DNA from 3 places in the Allorhizobium sp. GW101-3B10 genome. Region 3 is predicted to be linked to each of the others. Evidence: riboswitches for the same ligand, from Rfam matches in the RefSeq annotation. Region 3 holds a riboswitch; each other region holds the start of a gene.
The links. A riboswitch is a leader RNA that binds a small molecule or an ion and turns the genes downstream of it on or off. The one in region 3 is predicted to bind thiamine pyrophosphate.
Positions count from the first base shown of each region.

Region 1: another riboswitch for thiamine pyrophosphate. It lies ahead of thiC (phosphomethylpyrimidine synthase ThiC); the one in region 3 lies ahead of thiM (hydroxyethylthiazole kinase).
Region 2: another riboswitch for thiamine pyrophosphate. It lies ahead of thiB (thiamine ABC transporter substrate binding subunit); the one in region 3 lies ahead of thiM (hydroxyethylthiazole kinase).

Region 1 is NZ_JBWKZR010000001.1:4,698,256-4,701,527, reverse strand. Features, by position in the region: gene AC07Y0_RS22995 (DsbA family protein) at 1-160, opposite strand, end outside; gene AC07Y0_RS22990 (LysR family transcriptional regulator) at 268-1,164, shown strand; TPP riboswitch at 1,674-1,814, shown strand; gene thiC (phosphomethylpyrimidine synthase ThiC) at 1,911-3,272, shown strand, end outside.
Region 2 is NZ_JBWKZR010000001.1:4,190,879-4,194,150, reverse strand. Features, by position in the region: gene thiP (thiamine/thiamine pyrophosphate ABC transporter permease) at 1-1,108, opposite strand, end outside; gene thiB (thiamine ABC transporter substrate binding subunit) at 1,135-2,109, opposite strand; TPP riboswitch at 2,208-2,324, opposite strand; gene AC07Y0_RS20625 (ABC transporter ATP-binding protein/permease) at 2,535-3,272, shown strand, end outside.
Region 3 is NZ_JBWKZR010000001.1:3,527,818-3,531,089, forward strand. Features, by position in the region: gene thiD (bifunctional hydroxymethylpyrimidine kinase/phosphomethylpyrimidine kinase) at 1-252, opposite strand, end outside; gene thiE (thiamine phosphate synthase) at 249-884, opposite strand; gene thiM (hydroxyethylthiazole kinase) at 881-1,684, opposite strand; TPP riboswitch at 1,737-1,833, opposite strand; gene AC07Y0_RS17540 (ComEC/Rec2 family competence protein) at 2,018-3,272, shown strand, end outside.

The sequences.
Region 1 (3,272 bases), 1.2 Mb from region 3:
CATCCATTAGTCTGGCGCCGCGACCGGCAAACAAACCCGTTGGTGCGAGTTCGACCTCAATCTCCGGTCGCGAAGACAACTGCTTCATGATGCCGGAAGCGCCGTAGCACCAACCGCAGAGGGGATCGAAAAGATAGGTGATGTGAACCTTGTCGCTCATGTCTTTCTCCTTGTGGAGCATAGATGGCACAGTCAGATTGAAACGAAAAGATCGACAAAAATGACAGAATGTATGCTAAAGACTTACAATCAAACGGGAGCCCATCCATGCAGGAAGCGACGAACCTCAATCGTCTCGCCTACTTTGCCGCCGTCGTCGACGCGGGTTCGTTTACCAGGGCGGCCGAGTATCTCGGCATTACCAAAGCGGTCGTCAGCCAACAGGTTGCCAGGCTGGAACAGGAGGTCGGCACCACGTTGCTGATGCGCACCACGCGACGGCTGCAGCCAACAGAAGCGGGGCGCATGTTTCATGCCCATTGCGTGTCCATCCTGCGCGAAGCCGAAGACGCGTTCGACGAGTTGGCTGAGGCCAGGACCGATCCAAAGGGTCTTCTCAGGATCACGGCACCCTACGACTATGGCACCTCGGTCGTGGTTCCGATCATCACCGCCTTCACGTCTCGCTACCCGGATTGCAGGGTTGAACTCAGCCTCAGCGACAAGTCGGTCGATCTCATCGCCGACAACATGGATCTTGCCATTCGCGTTGGCTGGCTGGCAGATTCGAGCCTGCAGGCCCGCCGCATCGGCTCGTTCCGGCAGCTTTTGGTTGGACCTCCTCAGTTCGCGGAACAGATAGCGCTGTTGCGAGATCCTACGGAACTCTCCGCATTGCCATTCGTGGCCAACAACGCGCTACGGGAGCCCCTGGAGTGGACGTTCACGAATGAGGATCGGGAAATTCGCACCGTTCAATTCAAGTCGGACATTGCGATCAACACCACGCCGGCGGTGATGGAGGCTGTAAGGCATGGAGGTGGGATGTCAGTCTTGCCAGACTTTCTGGTGGTTGGAGAGATGTCAGGCGGCAGCCTGATTCCCGTATTGCCTGAGTGGAATCTGCCATCGGGCGGCATATACACGGTCTATCCGGCCGCCCGGTTTCGGCCACCAAAGGTCACGGCTTTTGTCGATCTGCTGGCCAGTGCTGTCAAGCAATGAACCGATCGACCGTGTTGTGTCAGTTTCACCCCTGTCGTCGACGCTGCTGCTTCACGAAGCGCTTTCCCTAAATGCTGAGTTGGCAATCCGATCTCGGGTCGGCATGCACGGAGGCCGCTTGTGCGGCTTCCGTCTTCTGTCGTGATGTCAGATCTTGATGAAGTTATGCGTCGAGAGCGCACCGAAGGGCCGTCAACCTGTCAATCATCAAAGACTGATCTTCTTCCGTGCATTGTCTGTTCCGACAGATCGTCCAGCAACCTGCAGGTCCTGGTGGAGCACCAACCCGGTAGACAGCAAGCACCGGCAACATCAGCCCCGGCCGGTAAGGCTTCGATGGAGAGCTCGACCCGTCGCCCGGAGCCGACCCTTCTATACTGCGTGTAGCGCCATTCCGCCCTATCACTAATCAGAATGACCCGACCCCGGATCCTTATCCAACGGGCGCGGCATATCCTTCCTCATCTGTTTGCGTCTTGACAGCTTCGCCGGTGAGCGCCTACTCTTTTCGCATTCACCAGGGGGGTCCCGACAAGGGGCTGAGAGTCTGCTGGCGTGTTTGGTGGCAAAAGCCTCCTTTCAAGCAGCGCAGTGACCCGTTGAACCTGATCCAGTTCATACTGGCGTAGGGACGGTGCGAGCGCTCACACACGCGGAATCTCTCGATACGGGAGGACCGTGTCGGCGTCTTTCCATCTTTCCGGCTGACATGACTGGGTCTCCAACCGCAAACTTGGAGCCTCACAATGAACATTGCCCCGAAAAATCCGCAGACCCTCATCACCACCGGACCGCTGCCCGCCTCCGGAAAGGTCTACATGCCCGGCGTGCTGCACCCCGAGATCCGCGTGCCGATGCGCGAGATCGCGCTTCACCCGACCTCCGGCGAACCACCGGTCATGGTCTATGACAGCTCCGGCCCCTATACCGAAACCGCGGAGAGGATCGGCATCGAGCGCGGCCTTCCCCGCATGCGCGAGAGCTGGCTCGCCGCCCGTGGCGACGTGGAGGCCTATGACGGCCGCCACGTGAAGCCGGAGGACAACGGCTTTGCCAGCGGCGACCGGCTCACGCCGGAATTCCCGGTCCGCAACCGTCCCTGCCGCGCGGCCGGCGGCAAGGCCGTCACCCAGCTTGCCTATGCGCGCGCCGGCATCATCACGCCGGAAATGGAATTCGTTGCCATCCGCGAAAACATCGGCCGCCGCATGCCGGAACAGGCGCTGCAGCGCGACGGCGAGAGCTTTGGCGCCCATATCCCCGACTATGTCACGCCGGAATTCGTCCGCCAGGAAATCGCCGCCGGCCGGGCGATCATTCCCGCCAACATCAACCATCCGGAACTGGAGCCGATGATCATCGGCCGCAATTTCCTGGTGAAGATCAATGCCAATATCGGCAATTCCGCCGTCACCTCGTCGATGGAGGAGGAGGTCGACAAGATGGTCTGGGCCATCCGCTGGGGCGCCGATACCGTCATGGATCTCTCGACCGGCCGCAACATCCACAATATCCGCGACTGGATCATCCGCAACGCCCCCGTGCCGATCGGCACCGTGCCGCTCTACCAGGCGCTCGAAAAGGTCGGCGGCATTGCCGAGGACCTGACCTGGGAGGTCTATCGCGACACGCTGATCGAGCAGGCCGAACAGGGTGTCGACTATTTCACCATCCATGCCGGCGTGCGGCTCCACTATATTCCGCTCACCGTCAATCGCGTGACCGGCATCGTCAGCCGCGGCGGCTCGATCATGGCCAAGTGGTGCCTGCATCACCACAAGGAGAGCTTCCTCTACGAGCATTTCGAGGAGATCTGCGACATAGCCCGCGCCTATGACGTCTCCTTCTCGCTCGGCGACGGGTTGCGGCCGGGTTCGATCGCCGATGCCAATGATGCCGCGCAGTTCGCCGAGCTGGAAACGCTCGGTGAACTCACGCAGATCGCCTGGGCGAAGGATTGCCAGGTGATGATCGAAGGCCCCGGCCACGTGCCGATGCACAAGATCAAGGAGAACATGGACAAGCAGCTGAAGGTCTGCGGCGAGGCACCCTTCTATACGCTCGGGCCGCTGACCACCGACATCGCGCCGGGCTATGACCACATCACC
Region 2 (3,272 bases), 660 kb from region 3:
AAACGACGGTTGCCAGCGGCGGACGCCGCTTGCCGAGGGCAAGCGCCGCCCGGGCGCGGATGACCGCCACCCCGACCAGAACCGAGACCAGCGCCGCTGAAAATCCGATGACGAGACTGGTCGCGGCAGCGTCGAGCACCGCCCTGTCGGCGACAAGTCCCGCCAGGTTCGACCGGAGGCCGGCGAACACGACCTGTCCCAGCGGCAGGCCGAGGAAGAGCGCGCAAGCGAGGATCACCACGCCGTCGCGGAAGCGGGCAAGCGGCCTGCGCCCGTCGAAACGCTGCGCCACCGCGCCGAGCGTCGTGCCGGGATCGGCAGGCGCGGGGAAGAGCGCCATGGCCCCGAGGATCACCGCCGTCACGGCGATCTGCAGGAAGGCCAGCGCCACGGCCCGGGCCGGGTCGAAGTCCAGCCGCAAGGCCTGGTAGATGGCGACCTCGATGGTCGTGGCCGCCGGCCCGCCGCCGAGCACCAGGACGAGGGTGAAGCTGGTGGCGCACAGCATGAAGATCAGGCCGGCAATGCCGGGAATGACGCACCACAGCACCGGCCATTCGATGAAGCGGAAGACCGACAGCCGGCCCATGCCGAGGCTCGCGCCGGAGCGCCAGTATTCGGAGGGAACGCGCTCAATGCTCGCGAGCATCAGCCGCGCGGCGAGCGGCAGGTTGAAGAACACATGGGCGATCAGGATGCCCGAAAGCCCGTATATGCTGAAGCGTTCGCTCAATCCCAGCGCCGCCAGCATGTCGTTGACCACGCCCTGCCGTCCCCAGATGCCGACGATGCCGAGCGCGCCGATCAGCACCGGCAGGCCCATCGGCACGGCCATCAACCGGATCAGCCATTGGCGGCCGAAAAAGCGCGGCTGGCGGGCGAGCGCACGGGCCACCGGGATTGCGGCGGCGACCGAAATCAGCGTCGAAAACGCCGCCTGCAGGAGAGTGAACCACAAGACCCGGCGCACGACCGGATCACTGATGATCGTCGCAGCCGACGTCTCGCCGCCGACCGAAAGCAGCGAGGCGACCGCCGTCGCGACGAAACCGGCGATCAACGCCAGCACGAAAAGGCCGCCGGCGATCGCCGGCAGCCTCTCGTCCATCCGTGATCGCCGCAGAACCGCCATGCTCAGTTGAGCGTCATGGCGGAAAGCCACTCGTCGATCCAGGCCTTGCGATGCGTCGCCACCTCTTCCGGCGTCATCAGGAAGGTCTTTTCCGGCGAGACCAGCTTGCCGAAGGCCTCCGGCAGCGGTTCGGAGGTCGCGGCCGCCGGCATCATCCAGTTGTTCGTCGGGATGGTATCCTGGAAGCCGGGCGTGATCATGAAGGACAGGAACTGCCGCGCCAGGTCCTTCTGCGGCGCGCCCTTGAGCAGGCCCGCCACCTCGATCTGGATGTAATGCCCCTCGGAAAACGCCGCCGCCTGGTAGCGCTCGGTGTTCTCGGCCACCATGTGATAGGCCGGCGAGGTGGTGTAGGACAGCACCATCGGCGCCTCGCCCTTGGTGAAGAGGCCGTAAGCCTCCGACCAGCCCGGAGTGACGGTCAGCACGCGGCCCTTGAGCTTGGCCCAGGCCTCGTCCGCCTCGTCGCCATAGACCGACTTGACCCAGAGCAGCAGGCCGAGGCCCGGCGTCGAGGTCCGCGGATCCTCGATGACGATCTTGTCCTTGGGATCGCCCTCGACCAGGTCCTTCAGGCTCTTCGGCGGCGTCTTCATCGCCTCGGTGTCGTAGATCACCGCGAAGTGGCCGTAGTCATAGGGCACGAAGGCGTCGTCGGCAAAACCGCCGGGCACCTTGACCGCCGAGACGTCGATGCCGTGCGGTTCGAACAGCCCGGTCTGCTTGGCTTCCGCCACCAGGTTGGTGTCGAGGCCCAGCACCAGATCCGCCTTGGTGCCCGCGCCCTCGAGCTTCAGCCGGGTGAGCAGCGCCACGCCGTCGGCCACGCCGACGAAATCGACGGTGCAGTCGCAGGTCTTCTCGAAGGCTTCCTTGACCTTCGGCCCCGGACCCCATTCGGAGATGAAGCTCTCATAGGTATAGACGGTCAGCGTCTTGTCGGCGGCAACGGCCACAGAAGCGGTAAGCGCCAGCATGGCGAGCGCGGCAAGGCCGCGGCGAAGATGGAGATGTCGATGGGTCGGCATGAAGGGCCCTTCCTTTGCATGTTGAAAATTTGGGATAGGGCGTCTTCTGATGACACGCGTCTAATCCCTCCGCCGGTGTTAGCCGGATCAGGTTCCGCGGGTTGGCTGCAAAGCCTCTCAGCCGTCGATCCGTTTCCGGACTAAAGGCACCCCGTTAGAGCAGGAAGACACATAGCGTGGAGGCGGTCGCCTGGCAAGCGGCGGACAGGGAGGGGAGGTGCTGGGCGCGCCCGGCCTGTCATCATGCCGCAAACGCTTTGCCAATACATTCCCGCTAGACTGAAAGCCCGGCCCGCCGGATTCTAGCAGCCTCGCATGGACAAGCGTGGCAGGCATGGTATCTGGTATGTCCGATACGGCGAGACAAAGACTGCATGTTCAATACGGTATCCGATACCCCTATGCCCGCGCCTGAGAACGCTCCGCCGGTCGAACTCGGTTTCCGGCGGCAACTCGCCATCGCCAGTGCCTCCTTCTGGGCATCGCCGGTGCGCAACCGCATCCTGCTGCTCGCCACGGCCTTGCTGGCAATCATCCTGCTCACCGCCTATGGCCAGATCCTGCTCAACCGCTGGAACGCGCCCTTCTACAACTCGCTCGAGCGTCGCGATCTCGATGCCTTCGTCGTCGAGCTCGGCAATTTCGGCAAGATCGCCGGCTTCCTGCTGCTCCTGAACGTCACCCAGACCTGGCTCAACCAGATGACGGCGCTCTACATGCGCGAAGGCCTGGCCCGCAACGTCGTCGACGAATGGCTGACCGACCGCCGGGCCTATCGCCTGATGATGACGAGCCCGCTCGGCGTCAATCCCGACCAGCGCCTGCACGAAGACGCCCGCAAGCTGGCCGAGATGACCACGTCGCTGTCGATCGGCCTGCTGCAGGCCACCATCCTTCTGGTCAGCTTCATCGGCGTGCTTTGGCAGCTTTCGAGCGGCTTCGTCTTCCACTTCCGGGACTACAGCTTCTCGATCCCCGGCTACATGGTCTGGGGTGCCGTCGCCTATGCCGGTATCGCCTCGCTGTTCAGCCAGGTCGTCGGCTGGAAACTCACGCGCCTCAATGCCGAGCGCTACGCCAACGAGGCCGAGCTGCGCTTCTCGCTGATGCGC
Region 3 (3,272 bases):
CGCGGCATTGGCAATCATGCCAATCTTCACCGCATCCACACGCACATCGGCAAATATCATGCGGATCTGCTCGGTGACGAAGTCCGGCGGCGCGACGTGGACGGCGGAAACGCCTTGCGTGTTCTGGACCGTCAGCGCGGTGAGCGCCGCCATGCCGTAGACGCCCCGGGCGGAGAAAGCCTTAAGGTCGGCCTGGATGCCGGCGCCGCCCGAAGGGTCGGAGCCGGCGATGGAGAGGACATTGCGGATCATGATCGGGCCTTTCGGATGGCTTCAGAGAGTTGACCTGAGGCAACCTGCGGATCCGGCTGTCCGCAGATCGCGGAAACGACGGCGAGACCCCGGGCGCCCGACTTGAGAACTTCCTCGACATGGCAGGTCTTCAGGCCGCCGATGGCGACGGCAGGCAGCGACGTCGCCGCAATCAACCGGGCAAGCCCGTCCAAACCGACCGGCGGCTTGTGACCGGGTTTGGTTTGAGTGGCAAAGACGGGGCCGGCACCGACATAGTCGACGACGGCCGGATCGACCGCAGCGGCCAGCGCCTCCGTCTCGACCGACAGTCCAAGGATCATGTCCGGCCCGATCAGGCGACGCGCCGTCAGCGCATCCCTGTCGTCCTGGCCGACATGCAGGCCATCCGCGCCGATGGCGATCGCCGCCTCTACATCGTCGTTGACGATCAGCGGCACACCGGTTCCGGCCAGAGCCTCCTTCAGTGCCCGGCCGGTTCTTATCATCTGCCTGGGCGAGGCATCCTTGTCGCGTAGTTGCACCATGGTCACTCCGCCGGCGACGGCCAGCCGCGCGGTTTCGACCATGCCGAGCGGCCGGCAAAGATCCGGATCGAGTACGAGATAGAGGGAGAGGTCGAAGCGCTTCACAGCCGCACCACCCGGGCGCGGTTGTCGAGCACGGCACCGTCGACCTCGGCCAAGAGGTCGAGGAAGCGCACCGCGAAACTGCCCGGCCCTTGCGCCTCCTTGCCGGCCTGCTCGCCGGCGACGGCGAAATGGGCAAGAGCGGCCACCGTGGAGTCAAAGGGATCGTCCGGGCGGATCGCGGCAAAGGCGCCGACGAGGCAGGTGAGCGAGCAGCCCAGCGCCGTCACTTTCGGCATCAGCGGCGAGCCGCCTTCGATCCTGGCCGCCCTTCGGCCATCGGTGACGAAATCGGTCACGCCTGTGACGGCGACGATGCAGCGCTGCGTTCCCGCCAGGCGCCCTGCAGCCTCCTCCGCCTGCTCGACCGGATCGCGGCTGTCGACGCCCTTTGCGCTGCTCACGCCACCGGCAAGGGCGATGATCTCCGAGGCATTGCCGCGCACGATGGTCGGTCCCAATGCGAGGAGTTCGGCCGTCGCCTTGCGGCGAAAGGCGGTGGCGAAATGGGCGACGGGATCGAGCACCCAGGGACGACGGGCCGCCACGGCGCCACCGATCGCCGCCTTCATGCCGGCCACCCAGGCCGGCGAGAGCGTGCCGATATTGACGGTGAGCGCGCCCGCGAAGCCGGCAAATTCGCCGGCCTCTTCTTCCGCATGCACCATGGCGGGCGAGGCCCCGGCCGCCAGCAGGACATTGGCCGCGACGTTCATCGCCACGTAATTGGTGATGCACTGGACGAGCGGCGCATTGCTACGCATTTCCGTCAGCAGGATTCCGGGTGTTTCGGTCTTCGTCATCTTGCCCCTTTCGGGCGGGGCAAGTGCAGGGGGCGGACGGCGCGCGAACGGCGAAAGGCCCCGAGCGACTCCCTCCGCCAGCATTATCTGGTTCAGGTTCTAAGGGTACTTCTCAGCCCGCCTTGCGACGAACGCCCCTGTCTCTCAATGGACCTGTTATAGACATCGCCAGAGCGGCTGTCACCTGCCTCGCCGGCGCATGACAGCAACACCCGCATAGCGCGAATTCTGAGCCGCCAATCTCGCCAGAGGCCAAGGTGTGCGCTATGGTGGAACCATCCCAGATAGAGGCGCGCCGGGACCTTGCGGCGCTGCAACGAGGAGGCGAATGGCATGGATCATCGTTTCGTCGGACTGCCGAAGGATGCGCGGGGAAAGACCGCGAAAACCTATCTCTACGCCGCCGACCGCCGGACCCGGAAACGCCAGGTTCTGTGGGGCGACTGGCTGCAGGTCACCTCGGAACAGCCGGACGGCTGGCTGGAAGTCCTCTGGGGTCCGACGGGCACGACGCCCGAGACGCTCTACATCCGCAAGGACCATACGACCGACGAGCGGCCGCTGGAAATCGTCTTTCTCGACGTCGGACAGGGCGACGGTGCGGTGCTGATCGCGCCGGAGGAAAATCTCGGCGAGGCGGTTGTCGTCATCGACGCCGGCGTCTCGGAGCACATGTACGAATTCCTGCTGCAGCGCTTCCGCTCCTACAACACCAGCTTCAAGTTCCGCGCCGCGATCATCACCCATCCGGACATCGACCACTATGGCGGCTTCGAGCCGATCTTCAACTGGCCGAATTTCGGCTTCGAAACGGTCTATCAAAATGGCCTGGTCGAGCGGGTCGGCGGAGGCACCTTCGACAAGCTGGGCGGCAAGGTGAAGAATGCCGCGACGGGCATCAACTATGTCGGCGACCTGGCAATGTCGCGGGCCGACATCGAGCGGCATTTCGGTGCCGTCGGGGCGAATGAGAGGCAGGCCTTTGCCCAGACGATGAAGCATGCGCTCGACAACCCCAATATCGGCGACTTCGCCATGCTGTCGGCCCGCCACGGCAAGCGGGAGGACGGACGCGGCTGGCTGCCCGGCTTTGCGCCGTCTAATCAGCGGGGCTTCAGCATCGAGGTGCTCGGACCGGTGCCCGAACCGGATGCGGCGGGAAAGGACCGCCTGCGCGTGCTCGGCGACTACGGCGAGACGAAGAACGGCCATTCCGTCATCCTGCGCCTGCACTATGGCGACTTCAAAATCCTGTTCGGCGGCGACCTCAACGAGAAGGCGGAAAAATACCTGCTCTGCCACTACGGCGGCGAGGCCAAGTTCCCGAAGATCGGCACGCCGGCCTATGCGGCGATGATCGCGAAAGCGTCGACCCGGCTGCGCTCGGACCTGATGAAGGTCTGCCATCACGGATCGGAGAAGGTGACGGATGCCTTTCTCGACGCGGTCAACCCGGCCGCCTTCGTCATCTCGTCGGGTGACGAGGAGGGCCATATCCATCCGCGGCCGGACCTGCTCGGACGGCTCGGCAAACGCGGCCGCGGCGACGCGCCGGTCATTCTCTCGACCGAGCTGCAACGCTCGGTGC